One region of the Arthrobacter sp. Z5-13 genome, then DNA from elsewhere that is predicted to be linked to it. Evidence: predicted binding sites of a transcription regulator. Region 1 holds the regulator's gene; each other region holds the start of a gene.
What was found. Region 1 encodes HrcA, which represses chaperone genes, less so after heat shock. Its sites were predicted from a motif close to TTNGCACTCGNNNNNNNCGAGTGCNAA; they were not measured.
Positions count from the first base shown of each region.

Region 2: groL (chaperonin GroEL) is a predicted target of HrcA. The motif match lies at 2,224-2,250, and genes of this name have one in related genera.
Region 3: M1E02_RS02690 (Hsp20/alpha crystallin family protein) is a predicted target of HrcA. The motif match lies at 1,858-1,884, and genes of this name have one in related genera.

Region 1 is NZ_CP096460.1:2,144,918-2,149,482, reverse strand. It holds gene M1E02_RS10280 (GerMN domain-containing protein) at 1-43, shown strand, start outside; gene M1E02_RS10275 (16S rRNA (uracil(1498)-N(3))-methyltransferase) at 50-841, opposite strand; gene dnaJ (molecular chaperone DnaJ) at 844-1,968, opposite strand; gene hrcA (heat-inducible transcriptional repressor HrcA) at 2,064-3,083, opposite strand; gene M1E02_RS10260 (DUF3097 domain-containing protein) at 3,347-4,198, shown strand; gene M1E02_RS10255 (DUF4870 domain-containing protein) at 4,327-4,565, shown strand, end outside.
Region 2 is NZ_CP096460.1:3,645,201-3,649,765, forward strand. It holds gene M1E02_RS16935 (RNase H family protein) at 1-286, opposite strand, end outside; gene groL (chaperonin GroEL) at 415-2,043, opposite strand; gene M1E02_RS16945 (ABC transporter substrate-binding protein) at 2,336-3,604, opposite strand; gene M1E02_RS16950 (cold-shock protein) at 3,604-3,807, opposite strand; gene M1E02_RS16955 (LytR C-terminal domain-containing protein) at 3,983-4,565, opposite strand, start outside.
Region 3 is NZ_CP096460.1:565,987-570,551, reverse strand. It holds gene M1E02_RS02700 (AbfB domain-containing protein) at 1-1,033, shown strand, start outside; gene M1E02_RS02695 (hypothetical protein) at 1,075-1,248, opposite strand; gene M1E02_RS02690 (Hsp20/alpha crystallin family protein) at 1,377-1,799, opposite strand; gene M1E02_RS02685 (ABC transporter ATP-binding protein) at 2,044-2,988, shown strand; gene M1E02_RS02680 (ABC transporter permease) at 2,988-4,565, shown strand, end outside.

The DNA.
Region 1 (4,565 bases):
CTCCGAAGTCAACGTAGACAGCCGCGGATTCATCGTGCGCTAGCTGCTGCTACCAGCGTCCCAGCACGTCGCTGGCCAGGACGGTAGCGGCGGGGCCTGCGGTGGAAGACCGCAACACATGGTGACCCAGCAAAGCTGTTACGGCCCCGGCGTCGCATAGCTTGGTCACTTCCCGCGGACTGATTCCACCTTCCGGGCCCACAATCAGCAGGACTTCCCTGACCCCGTTTGACGCACTTGCGCCCGGTTCAAGGTCAGGGTTGGAGTTGCGCCAGCTTTCCAGGACCTGCCGCAAGGGGCGCACAGCGTCCTCGTGCAGGATGATGGCGAGATCAGCGGCGGAGACAGTCCGCTGCAGACCGGCAGTATCGACGGCGTCGCGTACTTCGGGGATCCACGCCCGCCGCGCCTGCTTGGCAGCTGCCGTCACTACAGATTGCCATTTGGCATGGGCCTTTGCCGCACGCTCGCCTTTCCAGCGGACAATTGAGCGTTCTGACTGCCAGGGAATAACAGCATCGATTCCGAGTTCGGTGGCGGTTTCCGCAGCAAGCTCGTCGCGGTCACCTTTTGCCAGGGCCTGGACAAGGACCAGCCTGACACCAGGCAGGTCCTCAGCCTCCAGGGTCCTGCACTCGACAGTCAGCGCAGCCGGAGCAGCAGAGGTGACGATTCCGGTCATTCGTTTTCCGGATCCATCCGCAATATCCACTGGCTCCCCCACCGAGAGCCGTTTGACCGTAACAGCATGCCGGGCCTCGGGACCCTCGAGGACAAACCGGGACCCGGGTTGCTGTCCGTCGAGGCTTCCTGCCTGGGTAAAAAAGACCGGGTTGCTCACCGCTACAGGTTACCGAGCCTGTCCCGCAGCTTGGCAAAGACACCGCCGCTGGCGGCAAGTTTGCCTTCAGTGAACTGTTCTCCCCGCAGCTTGGCGAGTTTCCTGAGCAGCTCCTCCTGTGCGGGATCCAGCCGGGTGGGAGTCTCAACCTGCAAGTGCACCTTGAGGTCGCCGCGTCCGTATCCCCGCAGATGGGTCACTCCCAGGCCGCGAAGCGTGATGATCTCGCCGGACTGAGTGCCTGCCTTGACGTCGATCTCCTGCTCGCCGTCGAAAGTCTCAAGCGTGATTTCCGTACCAAGAGCAGCAGCAGTCATGGGGATATTGAGGGTGGCGTGAAGGTCGTCGCCTTCGCGCAGGTAGGTGGAGTCAGGGTTGACCCTGATTTCTACATACAAATCGCCGGAAGGGCCGCCGGCAGGACCTGCTTCGCCCTGGCCCGACAACTGAATCCTTGTTCCGGTGGCTACGCCCGCCGGAACCTTGACCGTCATGGAACGACGGCTGCGGATCCTGCCCTGGCCGTTGCACTCGTTGCAGGGGTCCTTGATGATCGTTCCGAATCCTTCGCAGGAGCCGCAGGGAGCAGCGGTCATGACCTGTCCCAGGATTGAGCGTACGGCGCGCTGTACTTGCCCGCTTCCGCCGCAGATGTCGCAGCGGACCGGGTGGGTGCCGGGCCGGCAGCAGGAACCCTCGCAACTCGGGCAGGTTACCGCGGTGTCCACCTCAAGCTTTTTGTTGACGCCGAACACTGCATCGCGCAGGTCGATGCGGACACTGATGAGGGCGTCCTGCCCCCGGCGCACGCGCGAGGCAGGCCCGGCGGAGCCGCCGGCGCCGAAGAAGGTGTCGAAAATGTCCTGGAACGCGAAGCCCTGGCCGGCATAACCGCCACCGAAGCCGTTATCCGTACCGTTCTCGTTGCCTGTGGTGTCATACACTCGGCGTTTTTGCGGATCCGAGAGCACCTCGTAGGCGTGGGTCACAGCCTTGAACTTGTCGGAGGCATCAGGACCAGGGTTCACATCCGGGTGCAGGGTGCGCGCAAGCTTGCGGTATGCCTTCTTGATTTCCTCGCCGGTGGCCTCCGGTGAGACTCCAAGGACGTCGTAGTGGCTGCTCAAAGTTTGTGTCTCTTCCTGGTTGTACTGCCTGTGATACGAACGCGCTGTCTAGGAGCGCGGCGCCTTACGTGCGGGCGCAGAATCGGGTGGGACGATCAGCCTCCGGGGCCGAGGATCCTGGAAAGGTATCGCGCGACGGCCCTGACGGCGGCCATGCTGGTGGGGTAGTCCATCCGGGTGGGGCCGAGAACCCCGATCTTGGAACTGGAATCCGGCCCATAACCGGTGGCTACCACGGAGGCCTCGGCCAGGCCGTCGTACGGGTTCTCACGGCCGATACTCACGGTGACCCCGCGCGGATCCTGCGCCATCTCGCTGAGCAGCCGCAACATCACCACCTGTTCCTCGAGAGCTTCAAGAACAGGACCGATAGTCAGGGGAAAGTCCACGTTGGACCTGGCCAGGTTAGCTGTTCCGGCCATGACCATGCGTTCTTCGCGGCTGCTGTGGGCGAGTGCTTCGAGTCCATGGGCCAAGGCCTGGGCCACGTTGCGGCGGGACGGTTCGCAGGAGGCAACCACGCTGGGGAGAACGTGGGGCAGTTGGCTGAGGGGCGTTCCGGACAGGCCCATGAGGAAACGTGTCCGCAGGGCAGCCAGGGCGTCATCGCCCAGGTCGTGCCCTACATCGATAACCCTTTGGTCCACTTTTCCGGTATCAGCAATGAGCACTATCAGGACCTGCCGCGGCGCCAATAGCACAAATTCTATGTGGCGCACCAGCGCCCGGCTCAGGTGCGGGTACTGCACCACGGCAACCTGGTTTGTCAGCTGCGACAGCAGACGCACCGTGCGGTCAAGGACGTCGTCGAGGTCGTCGGACCCCTCCAACAGGGACTGGATGGCCCGGCGCTCTGCCTGCGAGAGAGGCTTGACGGCAGAAATCTGGTCGACAAACAACCGATATCCCTTGTCCGTGGGTATGCGGCCTGCGCTTGTGTGGGGAGCGGTGATGAGGCCTTCATCTTCCAGGGCAGCCATGTCGTTACGGATTGTCGCACTGGACACTCCCAGATGGTGCCGTTCCACGAGGGCCTTGGAGCCCACTGGTTCGCGTGAATGGACATAGTCCTCCACGATGGCACGCAACACTTCGAGTTTGCGTGGTTCGCTCACTGTCCACCTCCGATCTGCTGTCCCGCCAAAATGTCTGTGCTGTCCGCCGAGGGTCAGCGGTTAACGCCAGACCCTTCAGCATCCGCGCTGACCTCATGACGAAGTTCGGCGGTTAGCACTCGACATGCCTCAGTGCTAACCAGTCTAATATGACTCACCGCGTTGTTAGCATTGGTACCGCTCCGGGCGAAACTCCGGCAGTGAACCGGCGCGTGCAGATTTCCGAGGCCACGAGCGGATTCCAACTGAAATGCAGAGTGGCGATGACTTACCAGGACTGGGGACCGCAGGACATCACGGCCCCCGCCAAACGCGAACTTCCTGGCGTTCCGGTGGAACGTGGAATGGTCCTTGAAGACGTCCAGTCCGGGTGGGTAGGAGCCGTAACGAGGGTTGAGAAGTCCGGTGGGATGCACGTTGTGGCCCTCGAGGACCGGCGGGGAAAGTCACGGTCTTTCCGCCTGGGCTTCGGCTTCCTTCTGGACGGTCAACCCATCCGCCTGCTTCCGCCGGTCCCTCGCAAAAATGCTGCTTCGGCCGCTCCCCAGCGGACGGCGTCCGGCTCGGTCCGAGTAGAGGGCCAGCGTGCGCAGGTCGCGAAAGCGAGCCGCATCTGGGTGGAAGGAAAGCACGACGCCGAACTGGTGGAGAAGGTATGGGGTGATGACCTCAGGATCGAAGGGATCGTCGTCGAGCCTCTCCACGGCATCGACGACCTGGCGGGCGCGGTGGCGGCGTTCCAGCCCGGACCCAACCGGCGTCTCGGCGTGCTGGTTGACCACCTTGTAGCCGGTTCCAAGGAGTCCCGGATTGCACAGTCGGTCATGTCATCGCCCGGGGCGGCAGGAAACGTGCTCATCGTCGGACACCCCTACGTTGACGTCTGGCAGGCAATCCGGCCCAGCGTCCTTGGAATAGAGCAGTGGCCTGCCATCCCCCGGGGCATGGACTGGAAGACAGGTATTCTGGCCGCCTTCGGCTGGCCGCATTCCACCAAGGAAGACATCGGACTCGGGTGGCAAAAACTCCTCGGAGCAGTACGAACTTATGCAGATCTTGAAGCATCCCTCCTGGGCCGTGTGGAAGAGGTCATCGATTTCCTGACAGCTCCGTAGCACCCGGCTCGGGGTCTACCCCGCGAAGCCGGCCGGAAACCAGTATTCTTGGAACGACGGCGGCTTCCTGCAAGCCTCCCCTGCTATTCCAGGCACCAACGCACCACTGCAATCCAAAGGACGTAACCGTGGCAGAAGACGCACGTGAACACAGGGACGACCATGGCGGCCAAGGTCAGTCCCAGTACCATGGTGTTCCAGCCAACGCACTGCCGTTGACCGCCAGCGAGGACCGTCAGTGGGCCACGCTGGCGCATTTCGGCGGCATTCTCGGATGCGTACCTTCACTGCTGATCTACCTGATCTTCAAGGAGCGGGGGCCCTTCACGGCCCAGGAATCCAAAGAAGCCCTGAACTTCACGCTTCC
Region 2 (4,565 bases), 1.5 Mb from region 1:
GTACAGCCTTGCCGTCCGCCTTGCGCCAGCCTTTGCGCTTCCACCCCGGCATCCATTTTGTGACCGAGTTGATGACGTACTGGCTGTCGCACAAGATCCGCAGGTCTTCATCGGGCAAATGCGCGGTGGCACGGAACAAGTCCAGCACGGCCATAAGCTCGCCCTGGTTGTTGGTGCCGTGCGGCCAACCTCCGGCCCGCCAGCAATCCTCGTCTACGAACCAGGCCCATCCGGCCGGACCAGGATTTCCTAAAGCCGAACCGTCGGCTGCTGCAATTATCGTCACCTGAACATCCTGCCAGAACGGGCCGTCACTATCAGCTTTCCCGCACCTCGCCGAACTATGGACAGACAAAAGTACGGCCCCCTCAACAGAGGGGGCCGTACTTTTGATCTTCAGGCTAAAGCAGGGGGTTAGAAACCGCCCATGCCGCCCATCTCGTCGCCGCCACCCATGGCCGGAGCGTTCTTCTCCGGCTTGTCGGCCACAACGGCCTCGGTGGTGAGGAACAGACCAGCGATGGAAGCCGCGTTCTGCAGGGCAGAGCGGGTTACCTTGACGGGGTCGTTGATACCAGCAGCAAGCAGGTCGACGTACTCGCCGGTTGCTGCGTTCAGACCGTGCCCGGCGGGCAGGCCGCGGACCTTGTCCACAACAACACCCGGTTCGAGGCCGGCGTTGAAAGCGATCTGCTTCAGCGGGGCATCAATGGCAACGCGGACGATGTTGGCGCCTGTGGCCTCGTCACCCTCGAGCTGCAGGTTGGCAAATGCCTTGAGGCCGGCCTGAATCAGTGCAACGCCACCACCGGCGACGATGCCTTCTTCAACGGCAGCCTTTGCGTTGCGGACAGCGTCCTCAATGCGGTGCTTGCGTTCCTTGAGCTCAACCTCGGTTGCGGCACCGGCCTTGATGACTGCAACGCCACCGGCCAGCTTGGCCAGGCGCTCCTGCAGCTTCTCGCGGTCGTAGTCCGAATCGGAGTTTTCGATTTCTGCGCGGATCTGTGAAACGCGGCCGGCGATCTGGTCGGCGTCGCCTGCACCTTCAACGATGGTGGTCTCGTCCTTGGTGACAACAACCTTGCGGGCACGGCCCAGGAGTTCCAGGCCGGCGTTCTCAAGCTTGAGGCCGACTTCCTCGGAGATGACCTGTCCGCCGGTGAGGATGGCGATGTCAGCCAGCTGCGCCTTACGGCGGTCGCCGAAGCCCGGGGCCTTGACGGCAACGGACTTGAAGGTGCCGCGGATCTTGTTGACGATGAGCGTCGCCAGGGCTTCGCCCTCAACGTCCTCGGCAATGATCAGCAACGGCTTGTTGGACTGCATGACCTTTTCCAGGACAGCAACCAGTTCCTTGACGTTGGAGATCTTGGAGTTGACCACCAGGATGTAGGGGTCCTCCAGGACGGTCTCCTGGCGCTCTGCGTCCGTGACGAAGTACGCGGAGATGTAGCCCTTGTCGAAACGCATACCCTCGGTGAGCTCAAGCTCCAGGCCGAAGGTGTTGGACTCCTCGACTGTGATGACGCCTTCTTTACCCACCTTGTCGAGGGCCTCGGCAATCAGCGCACCGATTTCGTTGTCACCGGCGGAGATGGAAGCCGTGGCTGCAATCTCTTCCTTGGTTTCGATTTCCTTGGCGTTGTCCAGCAGCTCGCGGGTAACCGCTTCAACTGCCTTCTCGATGCCGCGCTTGAGCGAGAGCGGGTCAGCGCCGGCTGCTACGTTGCGCAGACCTTCCTTGACCAGGGCCTGTGCCAGCACAGTTGCCGTGGTGGTGCCATCGCCAGCGACGTCATCCGTCTTCTTAGCAACTTCCTTGACCAGCTCGGCGCCGATCTTCTCGTAAGGATCGTCCAGCTCGATCTCCTTTGCGATGGACACGCCATCGTTGGTGATCGTGGGGGCGCCCCACTTCTTTTCGAGGACGACGTTGCGTCCACGCGGGCCGAGGGTGACCTTGACGGCGTCGGCGAGGATGTTCAGGCCCCGCTCGAGGCCGCGGCGTGCCTCTTCATCAAATGCAATGATCTTGGCCATAACGGCAGTGGTCCTTTCGGGACAGTCGTTAAGAATGAACCCGGCTGTGGTGCCCGCGACGGACGATTCTTCCCCGTTGGCCTCTGTACACCAGTGGTTGGAATCTCACCCAGTCAGGTATTTCTTTCGCTCCTGTGTCCGGCTTCCGTACCCGGTGACCGGCCTGAACCGGACACCGCATTAGCAGTCGATACATAGGAGTGCTAACTCAATAATTAGCACTCCAGTGGGGAGAGTGCAAGCAGAAGCGGCGAGAACGGCGCAATAGCCGGCCCGGCTTCGCTGCCAGCGATCAGCCTGCTCCCCTGGCTGCCGACTCCACTCCAGACATTTTGGCCTTGTTGTCCGCCCCGTAAGTGAACACCATGTAGTTGGCACTGGTGATATCACCGCTGGCGTCAAAAGCGATGGCGCCCGATTCGCCGTCGTAGTCCACCGTCTTCCCCGACCGGATACCCGCTGCACACTCCTGATAGTTCTTACACAGCACCGCGTCGGGCGCCTTCCCGCCTTCGCCCGCGCTGCCGCCAGAGACGGCAAGCAGGTGCGAGGCAATGGACGTCCCGCCGTCATCCTGAGCGGCAGCCGCGGCGACGGCAGCGAGATTTACGGCATCGTAGGTTTCCGCAGCAAAGGTCATGTCCTTGAGCTGTGCGTTGACTGCCACCAGTTCGCCTTGGAAGTGGGCAGTAGGGAAAGAACCAGGGAGCACTCCCCGGGAGCCATCCAAGGCTTTGGAGCCGAGTCTTGAACCATACTGGTCCACTGCTCCGTCGCTCAAGATCAGCTTCTTCCCGCCCAGACCTGCATTGTTCAGCTCGGCGATTGCTCCGAGGGCACCCTCGCGTGCAACCAGCACGACGGCGTCGGGTGCCGAATCCTTGGCCTTTGCAATTGCCGCCCGCGCATCCCCTGGCGTAAATTCAGCGTCGGTGGCGATGTCCAGACCGGCCTGGCCAGCCGCCGACTTCAGCGCGGCGAAAACGTCGGCACCATAATTGCCGGCTTCATGGACTACAGCCAAGCTGCGGGCGCCGCCATCCATCGCGAGCTTGACCAGCACCGGAGCCTGGGCGACGTCCGCAGCAGCGGTGCGGAAGTAGTAGCCGCCGCTCTTGTATTTACTCAGTGCCGTCGCAGTGTTGGCAGGCGAGATCAGGGTGACTTTCGCACGGGCGAGCACATCGATTGCTCCCCCCGCCCGGCTGGAATCGGTCGGGCCGATCACGACGTCGGCCTTGGCGGCCACCAGTTCCCTGGCTTGTCCGGAAGCATCTTCATTGACTTTTTCCGGCAGCAGCTCAACCGGCTTGCCTTTATGGCCGCCTGCAGCGTTGATCTCCTGGACCGCAAGCCGGGCGGCCGCCCGCTGTGAATCATTGAGGAACGACCGGTCCCCCACATTGTCCAGGATCAAGCCGATCCGCAGGGTTCCGTCACCGCTTGCTTCCCCCTGGGTCAGACGCGCGTTTCCGGCCTGGCCAGCGCAGGCAGTCAGGACAAGAACCAGGCACGCGCTTGCAGTCAGGACCGCCCTGGCAGCGGCTCGTTCGGCCCCCACTAGGCAGGCCGGACGTTCTCTGCCTGCGGGCCCTTCTCGCCTTCGCCCACTTCCAACTCCACACGCTGGCCCTCGTCCAACGCACGGTAGCCGTCGCCCTCTATGGCGGACCAGTGGACAAAGACGTCATCCCCGGATCCGTCCACGGTGATGAAGCCGTAGCCTTTTTCGGAATTGAACCATTTGACGGTTCCCAGAGCCATGTTGTCCACACTTTCATTGCTGCTTCCGGCCCACGTCACTGTGCTGCGGTCGCCTTCTTGCCGTCTCTGTGCCGCCGTACTTCAAGGCGTCGTTAATTACTGTAACCAACCCTGTGGCCTGCTGTCGGGCGGCTGGCCGAATGGTGCCCAATAGTTACTCAGGCCTAACTGAGAGCTACTCGTAGCCTGGTCCGAGAACCACCACGAGGGGCTGTTGGAACTCAGCCGAAGCCACCAAAGTAGGGATGCTCAGCAGTGCCCCCAAAGCGGCCGCGGCCGGCTTCTGGGCTTCTCCGTTGTAGTAAATGACGGAGGTCTTCTGAGGCAGCCCACCCCAGTTGCCAACGGGGTCGGGAGTCCAGCCGTCCGTCTGGATCTGCCCGGCTACCCGTCCTGCCAATCCTGCTGTAGAGGTGCCGTTATAGACGGCGACAGGCTGGCTCTTGTCAACCAGCGGAGTCGTCGGCTGTGGAGTTGGCGACGGCGAAGTGGATTCCGAGGTAGTAGCCAGAGGCGCCGGGCTCTGGGACGCCTCGGGCGTTGTGGACGGGGTGGCACCGGCCTCGACGGAGGTGGTGCCTGAGGCGGAGCTGGATCGTCCGAACATGGCCAAAGGATCGGCGGAGGAGATGCCAAGTTTGGGGAAAAGGATGAAGGCGGCGAGCCCCACACCCAAAGCAGCTACTCCTACTGCCAGCACGGGACCCAACTTACGCTTGGCAGGGCCAGCGGCCACCCGGTGGACACCTTGGCGCGAC
Region 3 (4,565 bases), 1.6 Mb from region 1:
GAACTGGGACCTCTGCAACATGGCATCGGTCCTGGCCATCGGCATCTTCGCGGACCGCGACGACCTGGTGGACCGCGCTGTTACTTACTTCCAGAGCGGCGCTGGCAACGGTTCACTGCCGAACGCTGTGCCTTACGTTTACGAAGACGAGGGCTTGGCCCAGTGGCAGGAGAGCGGCCGCGACCAGGCACACAGCATTATGGGCATCGGGCTCATGGGCGCCTTCTGCGAAATGGCCTGGAACCAGGGCATCGACTGCTACGGACACGACAACAACCGCTTCCTCAAGGCTGCCGAGTACGTCGCGAAGTACAACCTGGGCAATGACGTCCCCTTCACCCCGTACACCTGGCAGTCCGGCCCCTCGAGCACCGCCGCCCACGCAGGCTGGCAGACCCACACAGTCCCGGGAGCGGACTCGCGGGGGCAGGCACGGCCTGTCTGGGACCAGGTTCTGGGACACTACTCCGGCCGCAAGGGCCTCAACACCCCCTGGGTCAGCCAGATCGCCGCCACTCTTCGGCCCGACGGCGGAGGCGGCGACTACGGCAGCAACTCGGGAGGATATGACGCCCTGGGATTCGGCACCCTTATGCAGTACCCGGCCCAGATCGGCAGGCGTGTCTCCCGATTGCAAAGCTTCAACGTGCCAGACCGTTACGTTCGGCACTCCGGTGCAACAGTCCGCCTCGATCCCACCACATCGCCGGTGAAGGACTCACAGTTCCGGATAGTCCCCGGGCTGGCCAGCCAGGCGGACGGTCGCATCTCGTTCGAGTCCGTTGACATGCCCGGGTACTTCCTGCGCCACTGGAACTACCAGTTCAGCCTGGTCCAAAATGACGGTTCCGCTACCTTCAAGGCAGACGCCACCTTCCTCCCGGTAGCAGGGCTGGCACATAATTACCTGAAATCGTTCCGCTCGCACAACTATCCGGACCGCTACATCAGGCACAAGAACTACACCCTCAGCCTGACCACGATCGCGAGCGACCTCGACCGTTCCGATGCTACATTCCGGATGGTGGACTGAGGGGGCAGCGGAATCCTGCCTCGTGGCGGCTGGTTAGGAACTCACCTGTGCAGTCTGTGGATCAGGAAGAGGAATGGCTGGGCCAGAAGGCGCAACAGGCCCACGGTCACCACCAGCGCAATGAAAAGCAGTAGTCCCGGGAGGAAGTAAAGGAACACTGCGATGAAAGTCGCGAGGTATCCGGCAAGGTAGCCGACGATCGTCGCTTCGTCCATTGGACTCCCCGATCAACAGCCGTGTTATAGGCAAGTGGGTGTTGCTGCTGACTCCTGCAGCTCTGGGTGAGGTGGTCCCCGGCCTTGTTGGCCGGGGACCACTGTTTTTCGGTTCTTAGGCGGCGCTTTTAGGCGTTGATCTGCTGCTGTTTGCCCTTGGTTTCAATTTCAATCTTGCGGGGCTTCGCCTGTTCCGCGACAGGGATCCGCACCGTGAGGACGCCGCCGTCGTACGTGGCCTTGACGTTCTGGGTGTCCAGGGTCTCACCGAGGACCAGTTGCCGGCTGAACACGCCGCGGGGACGTTCGGAGGCGAACATCTCGGTATCTTCGCTGACAGGGTCCTTCCGTTCGGCCTTAATCGTCAAAACGTTGTGTTCGACGTCCAGATCCACCGAGTCGAGGTCTACACCGGGAAGATCCAGCGCAACCACAAATTCGCTCCCTTCACGCCAGGCGTCCATGGGCATCGCTGCAGGGCGGGCCGTGGTGCCGAGGACCTGCTGGGCCAGCCTGTCGAATTGGCGGAACGGGTCGTTGAGCATCAACATCGCATACCTCCTGTGATCCAATCGATGAACCGGATGTATATCCGCTGATACAGATTTTATAGCACTTGGAGTTAAGGACCGCAAGAGGGTTTGAGGCCTAAATCGCACCCCTTCCGGAGGCCCTGCACCGCTTGTATGATGAGGACCGGAGAGCCGGGAAGCCTGGTCGGCCCGCAAGTGGAAACGCCTGCGGCATGCCTTGGCAACTGCCTTGGGCGTGATCGCTGCGATTAAGGAACCGGCCATGAGCACCGACCCAACTCCCGTCATCCACACCACGCGCCTTGTCAAGAATTTTGGACGCACGTCCGCGCTGGCAGGCCTGGACCTGTCCGTGATGCCAGGCGAGGTCCACGGCTTCCTCGGACCCAACGGCGCAGGAAAATCCACAACGCTCCGGATACTTTTGGGCCTCATCCGGCCAACAGCGGGAACGGCCCGCGTGTTCGGCATCGATCCGTGGGCTGAGCCGGTGCGGGCCCACCGGGATGTTGCCTACGTCCCCGGGGACGTGACGCTCTGGCCCAACCTGACCGGCGGCGAGGTCATTGACCTGCTCGCCGGGCTGCGCGGCGGCGTGGATGAAAACCTGCGTCGGGAACTCATCGACGAGTTCGATTTCGATCCACGGAAGAAGGCACGGACCTACTCGAAGGGCAACCGGCAGAAGACAGCCCTGATCGCGGCCTTTTCCCGCCCCGCCAGACTCTATCTGTTGGACGAACCGAGCTCGGGCCTTGACCCGGTCATGGACACCGTGTTCCGCCGTCACGTCCGCAGGGTCACGTCGGACGGGGCCACCGTGCTGCTGTCCAGCCACATCCTGTCCGAGGTGGAACAGCTCTGTGACAGGGTGACCATCATCCGGTCCGGGGTGGCCGTGGAATCCGGGACCCTGGCCGAACTCCGGCACCTCACCCGTACCCGCTTCCGAGTGACGGCAGCGGCGAAACCCGAGGTACTGTCCGCATGGCAGGGCATTCACAACCTCCGCGTCGACGGGACTGCTATAGAGTTCGACGCCGATGCAGCGGACCTGGGCCACGTCCTTGATGCATTGGCTACCGCAGGCATTACGGGCATCACGGCCGCGCCCCCTTCTCTCGAGGAGCTGTTCATGCGCCACTACGGCGCGCAGGCCGCCGGACATGATGCCGGGCAAGCCAGCCACAAGAGCCAGGTGCTCTGATGCCCGCCGTTCTCCGGCTGGCACTGCTCCAGGCACACAGGGACCGCGGGAGCTTGGCTGCCGGGATCCTGGGCATCGCCGGTCTGGGATACGCGGCCGCCACCGCCGTCACTATACAGTTTGGCGAGGACAATGAGCGGGCCGCCCTGATTTCTGTGGCTGCGGCCAGTCCGGCCTTCCTGTTCCTCCGGGGGCTTCCCGACGGCATCAGCGCCGGGGCGGTCACGTTCTTCCAGGGCTTTTCGTTCACAGCGGTGCTGGCCGGGTTGATGAGTGCATTCCTGGTGGTCCGGCACACGCGCGCCGATGAGGACCAGGGCCTGTTTGAGCTGGTCGGTTCCACACAGGTCACGCGGGTGACTTCCCTGTACGCAACACTGCTCCTCGGCACCTGCGCAAATGTCGTCCTTGCGGTGGCCGTTGCCGCCGGATTCATCGGTGCAGGACTCCCGGTACCCGGATCATTCCTGGCCGGCGCGGCTGTCGGCGCCGTAGGCTTGTTCTTCATGGGTTCCGCCGCGCTGCTGGCACAGGTCATGCCCTCCGCAAGGAGCGCCAACGGGACAGCCGCGGCGCTGGTGGGTGGCGCCTATCTGATCCGCGGTGCCGGCGACGCCCTCGGCATCGCCGACTCATCGCTGCTGCACGTCACCGCCGCCTGGCCTTCGCTGTTCTCACCTATCGGCTGGGTACAGCGCATCCGGCCGTTCACTGAGGCAGACCCGCTGCCTTTGCTGGTTATCGGTGCCGCAACAGTAGTCCTGGTGGTGGTTGCCGTGGCGCTCCGCAGCGGCAGGGACCTGGGCGCCAGCTACATCGCGGCGGACGATTCGGGCGAGGAACGGGCGGGCGCCGGCCTGGCGTCGATGCTGGGCCTGGCGTGGAGGCTGCAGCGTGGAAGCGTAGCCAGCTGGAGCTTCACCACCGCTGCGCTGGGGGCCGTGGCCGGCGGTCTGGGCCCGGTGGTCCGCGACGCATTGGAAGGAAATCCGTCCGTGGCGGAACTGATGAGCCGCATTGTTCCGGGCGACGCCGGTCTGGTCGACCTGTTTACCACCGCCATGTTGGGCATCGCCGGGATCCTGGCAGCTGCCGCGGGCATCGAGGCTGTGCTGCGGCTTCGGGCGGAAGAGGCCGAGGGGCGGGCCGAACTGCTGCTGGCCGTCCCGACGTCGCGGTTCCGCTGGCTCGGCAGTACCCTCGCCGTCGCGGTATTTACGACGACGGCGGCTGCCGTTGCCGCTGGAGCCTCAGCCGCCGTCGTGCTCGCGCTGGGACAAGCAGGGGGCAGCAGCCCCGGTACGGTGTTTGCCGCAGCTCTGGCACATATCCCGGCGGCGCTCGTCTTCCCTGCCGTGACCCTGCTGGTGTTCGCACTCGCACCCCGCTGGAGCAGCGCAGTCGGATGGGGGGCTCTAGCCGCCGCCCTGGTCCTGGGACAGTTCGGGGAACTGCTGGGACTGCCCGTCTGGCTGCAGGAGCTGAGCCCGTTCCGGCATTCTTCAGCCATGCCCGTTGAAGCCTTCAACCCCGAGGGCGCCATGCTAATGGCCGCTATCGCCATCGCTGCGGCGGCC